Regions from separate parts of the Tissierella pigra genome, predicted to be linked through region 1. Evidence: a T-box and tRNA genes for the amino acid it is inferred to sense, from the RefSeq annotation. Region 1 holds a T-box; the other holds one or more tRNA genes.

Evidence for each region. A T-box is a leader RNA that pairs with one kind of tRNA and senses whether it is charged. The one in region 1 lies ahead of argS (arginine--tRNA ligase), so its partner is inferred to be a tRNA-Arg.
Region 2: it encodes a tRNA-Arg, which carries the amino acid that the T-box ahead of argS (arginine--tRNA ligase) is inferred to sense. The anticodon was not compared.

Annotation. Positions count from the first base shown of each region.
Region 1 is NZ_JAHLPJ010000001.1:2,633,515-2,636,949, forward strand. Features, by position in the region: gene argS (arginine--tRNA ligase) at 1-1,450, opposite strand, end outside; T-box leader at 1,528-1,727, opposite strand; gene KQI41_RS12970 (MFS transporter) at 1,778-3,040, opposite strand; gene KQI41_RS12975 (MerR family transcriptional regulator) at 3,146-3,435, opposite strand, start outside.
Region 2 is NZ_JAHLPJ010000001.1:2,851,072-2,854,506, reverse strand. Features, by position in the region: gene KQI41_RS14100 (metallophosphoesterase) at 1-403, shown strand, start outside; tRNA gene KQI41_RS14095 (tRNA-Arg) at 578-654, shown strand; tRNA gene KQI41_RS14090 (tRNA-His) at 671-747, shown strand; tRNA gene KQI41_RS14085 (tRNA-Lys) at 914-989, shown strand; tRNA gene KQI41_RS14080 (tRNA-Leu) at 1,012-1,095, shown strand; tRNA gene KQI41_RS14075 (tRNA-Arg) at 1,143-1,219, shown strand; gene KQI41_RS14070 (Na/Pi cotransporter family protein) at 1,549-3,201, shown strand; gene KQI41_RS14065 (ribonuclease Z) at 3,356-3,435, shown strand, end outside.

The DNA.
Region 1 (3,435 bases):
TTTCCTCCTCTGTATTTAAAAGATTATAATTCACATTGTCTTCTATATTAAACTTTCCTCTTTCAAGTAGAGAACTTATTCTTGCATGAGTATATTGAACATAAGGTCCCGTTTCACCTTCAAAGCTTAATGTTCTATCCCATGAGAATACATAGTCTTTAATTCTTTGATTAAACAGTTCTTGAAATACTACTGCACCAATCCCTACTTGTTTTGCGACTTCTTCCTTGTTTTCTAAATTTGGGTTTCTTTCATTTATTATATTTAAAGTATTTTTAACTGCAGTATTTAGTACATCCTCTAAGAATACTACTCTACCTTTTCTAGTGGATAAAGTTCCATCCTCTAAACTAACCATGCCAAACGGTATATGAACACAATCATTTGCCCACTCATACCCCATCAATTCTATTACCTTCATCCACGCTTTAAAATGAAGATTTTGCTGAGAAGCTACTACATATATATTTTTATAAAAATCGTAGTTTTTCTTTCTATAAAATGCAGCTGCTATATCTCTTGTAGTATATAATGTAGAACCATCAGATTTCATTATAAGTGCTGGTGGCATTCCATGTTCCTCTAAATCCACTAGAAATGCACCATCTGATTCCTTCAGTAAATTCTTTTCTTTTAATTCCTCAATAACTGCTGGCATTTTATCTGAATAGAAGGATTCCCCTGCATAGGAGTCAAACTTAATGTTTAACATATCATATACTTTATTGAACTCCTTTAAGGATATTTCTCTAATCCATTGCCATAATTCTACAGCTTCTTTATTTCCATCTTCTAATTCCTTAAACCAGTATCTAGCTTCATTTCTTAGTTCTTCATGTTCTTCTGCTTCTGCATTAAATCTAACATATAGCTTTAATAACTCATTTATAGGATCAGATTCTATTACTGCTTTATCCCCCCATTTTTTATAGGCAGAAATTAACATACCAAATTGAGTTCCATAATCTCCTAAATGATTAATTGCAATTGTATCAAATCCTAAAAAAGTATATATTTTATACAATGAATTTCCTATAACTGTTGTTCTAATATGACCTATGTGGAAAGGTTTTGCGATATTAGGTGATGAGTATTCTACTATTACTGTTTTTCCATTACCCATATCTGATGAACCATACTTAGCTTGTTTTCCTTTTACTTCATTTAAAGTAACTTCTGTAAGTTTACCTTTATTTATAAAGAAGTTAAGATAAGGGCCTTTGTTTTCTATTCTTTCAAAATATTCATTATCTCCAAATTTAGGCGCTAACTCTTCTGCTATCATTGGTGGTGCTTTTTTAAAAGCCTTGGCTAATCTAAATACTGGAAAAGCATAATCACCCATATCATAAGATGGTGGCACTTCTATTAAGGCAGATATTTCTTCCTCTGTCAGTACATCTACTTCTGATTTAATTAATTTTACAACTTTTTCTTTAAAATTTAACATCTTTTTAACCTCCTCTTATTTAATTCACAATTATCTTGATTTATAAAAAATAAAAATCGGGTCAATTCTCATCTCTAATAAGAGACGAGAGCTAACCCGTGATACCACTCTTGTTGGCAAATGCCCACTCGAAATTTTAACGCTACTAGCGTAATATCTTACTTTTTTCAGATATATTCTCATGAGTTCTTTTCAAATATTTCCTAACACTGGCTTTCACCATCCCAGTTCGCTTTTGCTAGTTTAAATATCTTACTCTCTCAATCTACGAATTATATACAATTATTAATATATAATATACAATACTCCTTATAAAAATACAAGTAATTATTTAATTTCTTCATTTACATTTAAAAACATTGTTTTTTTACTATTTAAGGATAAAAAATTAGTCAGAAACAGTAATATTCCTCCTACAGTTGTTATGAAATATATTGGGATTCTATTTAATAAATATCCAGATAAGATTAGACCAATGGGCAGAATGATTTTTACCGTACTCATCACTATACTTAGAACTCTTCCCCTATATTCATCTGGTATCATTTTTTGCAGCATATACATAATTGGTATATCTATAAAAGATATAGTAGCTCCAAATATAAATACTACCCCACAATAGTATAAAGTATATATCATAGGAGTAAATGCCATATTCTTAAATAGTATGGGAATACCTAATAAGATTGTGCATATACCTAATGTAAAACTAGAAAACATTAAAACTTTTTTATATGCAGTCTTTTTCATTATCCTTTTAATCAGTAATGCACCAATTATCATCCCTACTGGAAATCCACTTTGAATTATGCCTAGACTTTTAGATCCGAGCATCAATACATTATTAATTATATAAGGTAAAGGTACAGTAACTGATAGCCCCATAAAAAAGTTTATACTAATAAACACAGTAAAAATTCCTATAATATCTTTTCTCTCCATAATATATTCGAAGCCCTTTTTCATATCTTTTACAAAATCAATATTATTTTCATTTTTCTTATCCTCTTGGTAGTTATATCTAAAATCTATAAACATTTCGGATACTCCTGAAATTATATAGAATATTCCACAGAGTAAAATAAAATATCTAATATCAATAAAAGCAAATATCAATCCTCCAACCATTGGACCCAATATTGAAGATATGGAGTCTATTATTTTACTAATTGAATTAATATTCATTAACATATCTTTTGATACTATATTAGGGATTGCAGCCTCCATAGATATACCAAATATAGTACTGAAAATCGTAGTAATAAATGTACTCACATATATCATAGGCAAACTTAGTCCATGTATACAACTAATTATATATATTAGCATTAAAAATATTCCATTTAATATATCCATCATAACAACTATCTTCTTTTTATCAAATTTATCTGCTAAAACCCCAGCAAATGGATTGATAATTAGCATAGGTATACTACTGACTATTAGACTTAAAGCAAAATTTAATCCTGAACCTGTAATTTCTAATACATAAAGACCTATTGCAAAAGAATAAATAGATGCACCAAAAATAGATACAAATTTACCTAAAGAAAATAATATAAAATTTAGTCTTTCTTTTTTGTTTTTCATATTGACCCCTCCTATTAACTACATTTTAAATAGTAGTCTTTAGGCAACGTCAATATATATAATAAATATTTTTGAGTATATAACTGATCAAGTATGGTGTTAACCCTATCTTTTCCCGTAATATAAATAAGAATATACTTCTTCTCCTTTTACGAAATAATCTTCATATTTACCGCCTTTATCCAATGGTGCTGATACATTTTCATAAATAGGTTTATAGTGTAGGTTATTTATATTTTCTTGTATATTATTTAAAATGAAACTTTTTCTATATTCTTCGGCTATTTTACTATTTATACTAAAGTTTTTAAACATTATATATGTTCCAATTAACCATGCAGATGCTTTAATATATTTATCAATTTCCTTTAATAAAAACTCTTCATTTAAAAAAC
Region 2 (3,435 bases), 220 kb from region 1:
TATGTTATTTCATCTAGGAGATTATGTAGATGATGGAGAAAAGATATCTAAATCTTTAGGAATAGAAAGTATAATTGTAAAAGGTAATGGAGACTATTTTAATACAAAATATAAAGAGGATGAGATAATAGAAATAAAAAATAAAAAAATATTCTTAACCCACGGTCATAAATATAATGTTGAAAATGGGGTAATCAAATTATACTATAAAGGGCTGGAATTAGGGGCAGACCTAGTATTATTTGGTCATACTCATATACCTATGATAGAAAAAGAAGAAGGTATAACCATCATGAATCCTGGAAGTGCTTTTCTACCTAGAACTACTGAAAGAATCAGGACTTTTGGTATTTTAGACATTGATGAAGAAATAAAGACTAAAATAATTAAAATAAATTTATAAAATAGTGTTGACTTTATATTTTAAACCTGCTATAATTTTAAATTGTTAGCGAGTTAATATTACTTGGACAACAACCTTGAGACAAGCAAGATATTTGGGCTATAAGGATTTTAATTTTTTAGCTCTAAAGTAAATTGATAGTCATAATGAATCCAACTGGATCATAAAAAGCTTGCACCTATAGCTCAGTTGGATAGAGCAACGGACTTCTAATCCGTGTGCCGGGGGTTCAAATCCTCCTAGGTGCGCCAAGGAAATAAAATTATGGTGGGTGTGGCCTAGTTGGTTATGGCGCCAGATTGTGGCTCTGGAGGTCGTGGGTTCGAATCCCATCATCCACCCCATAAAATTTCACAAGGTGTGAATTAAATAATCATGATCCATTAGCTCATGTCGGTATAAGCAGGGGACCAAAATCGTAGTTTTCGATTTTGTGTACATCGCTTAGTCCTTGATTGGTAAGTTTAATCAGAGGAATATATCACATCTGCTAGTATATCAAATAATCATGATCCATTAGCTCAGTCGGTAGAGCACCTGACTTTTAATCAGGGTGTCCCGCGTTCGAGTCGCGGATGGATCACCAATAATAGCCCTAGAGGCTATATGCGGGAGTGGCGGAATTGGCAGACGCGCTAGACTTAGGATCTAGTGTCATTGACGTGGGGGTTCAAGTCCTCTTTCCCGCACCATACATAAAATTGGCTGATGCCAATTTTTTTTATATATAATATTATCTGCACCTGTAGCTCAATTGGATAGAGCACCTGACTTCGGATCAGGGGGTTGGGGGTTCGAGCCCTCTCAGGTGTACCAGATGTAATTTTAAGCTATCTATAAGGTAAATAGATACGATGATTATTGAAAAAAATTTCGATAGCCATCGTATCTATTTTTTTATAACCAATGGAAATGTTCTGATTTTTTTATTTATGGGGTTTGAAATCCGAATTTTTATTATACTAGAAAGATAGTATAATAGCAAAAATAAAGGTTATAATTTTTAATAGTTCGCTAATCTAAATAATTTATATTGTATTTATAAAACTTTGCTGATAAAATTGTTATTGTGAGATTTTTATAATATATTTTTAAGAACATAAGAAAAAAACTAACTATTAGGTTATTAAATTGGAGGAAAGCAAATGGAAGAGCTAATATTTGGGCTTATTGGTGGAACAGCTTTATTGATGTATGGTGTTGATATGATGGGAGATGGTCTTGAAAAGGCATCTGGAGAAACCATGAAAAAAATCCTTACAGTATTAACTGGTAAGGTATGGAGTGCGTTTTTAGTAGGTACTTTTGTAACGGCAATAGTCCAGAGTAGTACAGCAGTTACAGTATTAACAGTTGGCTTTGTTAACTCTGGTCTTATGAAACTTCCTCAAGCAGTAGGTATTATTTATGGGGCTAATATTGGAACTACAATAACAGCTCAATTGATGGCATTTAGTTTTAAGTTTAAATTAACGGATATAGCTCTTCCAGTGCTAGGTATAGGATTTGCCATTAACTATATTGCTAAAAATAAAAAGATAAAAAATATTGGACAGGCAATGATGGGCTTTGGAATGATGTTTTTAGGTCTTAAAATACTTAATGATGGAATTCCATATATGCAACAAAGTGAGGCCTTAAAGTATTTCTTTACCAAATATGCGTCTATTCCAGTAGTAGGAGTAATCTTGGGAATAGTTGTAACTGCTATGGTACATAGTAGTGCTGCAACTGTAGGACTTGTAATGGTTCTTAGTCAAGCAGGTCTTATAGACTTACAATCAGCAATTTGTATAATGTTAGGAGATAATATAGGAACATGTTTTACAGCACAACTTGCAAGTATGACAGGAAATATAAATGCAAGAAGAACTGCATGGGCTCATACTCTTTATAATATATTTGGAGTTGCAATAACATGGATAACATTACCTATATTTATGAAAATAGTAATATTTACTACAGACTATTTAACTGCCAATGCAGATATATCTGTATATATTGCCAATGCTCATACATTATTTAATCTATTAAGTGCTTTATTGTTCTTACCTATTACAAAATATTATGTTGATTTTCTTTATAAAGTTGTTAAAAGAAAAGGAGACCATAGTAATGATAAGGTACATTTAGATAAATTACTTTTAGATACTCCTGTGGCAGCCTTAGAAGCATCAAGAACTGAAATTATTAGAGGAACAGAAATTCTAAAAGATATGGTTTTAGATGTAATGAACATAGCGTATACAGACGATAGAAAGAGAATGACTGAAGTAGTAGATAATGAGGCAATTATAAATGAAATGCAGAAAGAATTAACAAAATATATAGTGGAAATTTCAAGAAAAGGATTAACTGAAAGTCAGTCTATTATGATACCAGCTATGATAAGTAGTATAAATAATATTGAAAGATCAGGAGATAGAGTTATTGAAATATCTTCCCTATGTAATAAGAAGATAGATGGTAATCTATCATTTACTGATACTGCCATAAGTGAATTAAAGCAATTAGAAAAAACTATTATTGAGCTATTTAACAGCACCATTATTGCCATTAAAAATAGAGATATGGAACTTATAGATAGGATTATTAAATTAGAAGATGAAGTAGATGAAATGAGTGAAAGATTCCAAGAAAATCATATAAGAAGACTAAATGAAGGAACCTGCAACGTAGATTCGGGGGTACTATTTATAGATATGGTAAGCCATCTTGAAAGAATTGCAGACCATATATATAAGATAGCCATGTATTCCAAAGATGAGTTGTTTGGTGAGAAGAGAAAGTATAATTAGAATAAATTATTAAATAAAATTGAGACAATAGCAATCAAGATAATATTCTCTTGATTGCTATTATTTTACCTTGAATAATGTAGAAAAGATTTTAGTATGATAGGATATACTATATATAATCAAAAATTACTTTAATATTGAAGGAGAGATATTATTGCTTGATATATGCTTATTAGGAAGTGGTGGAGGTATGCCTATGCCAGAAAGGTTTTTATCATCTATGGTAATAGGGTA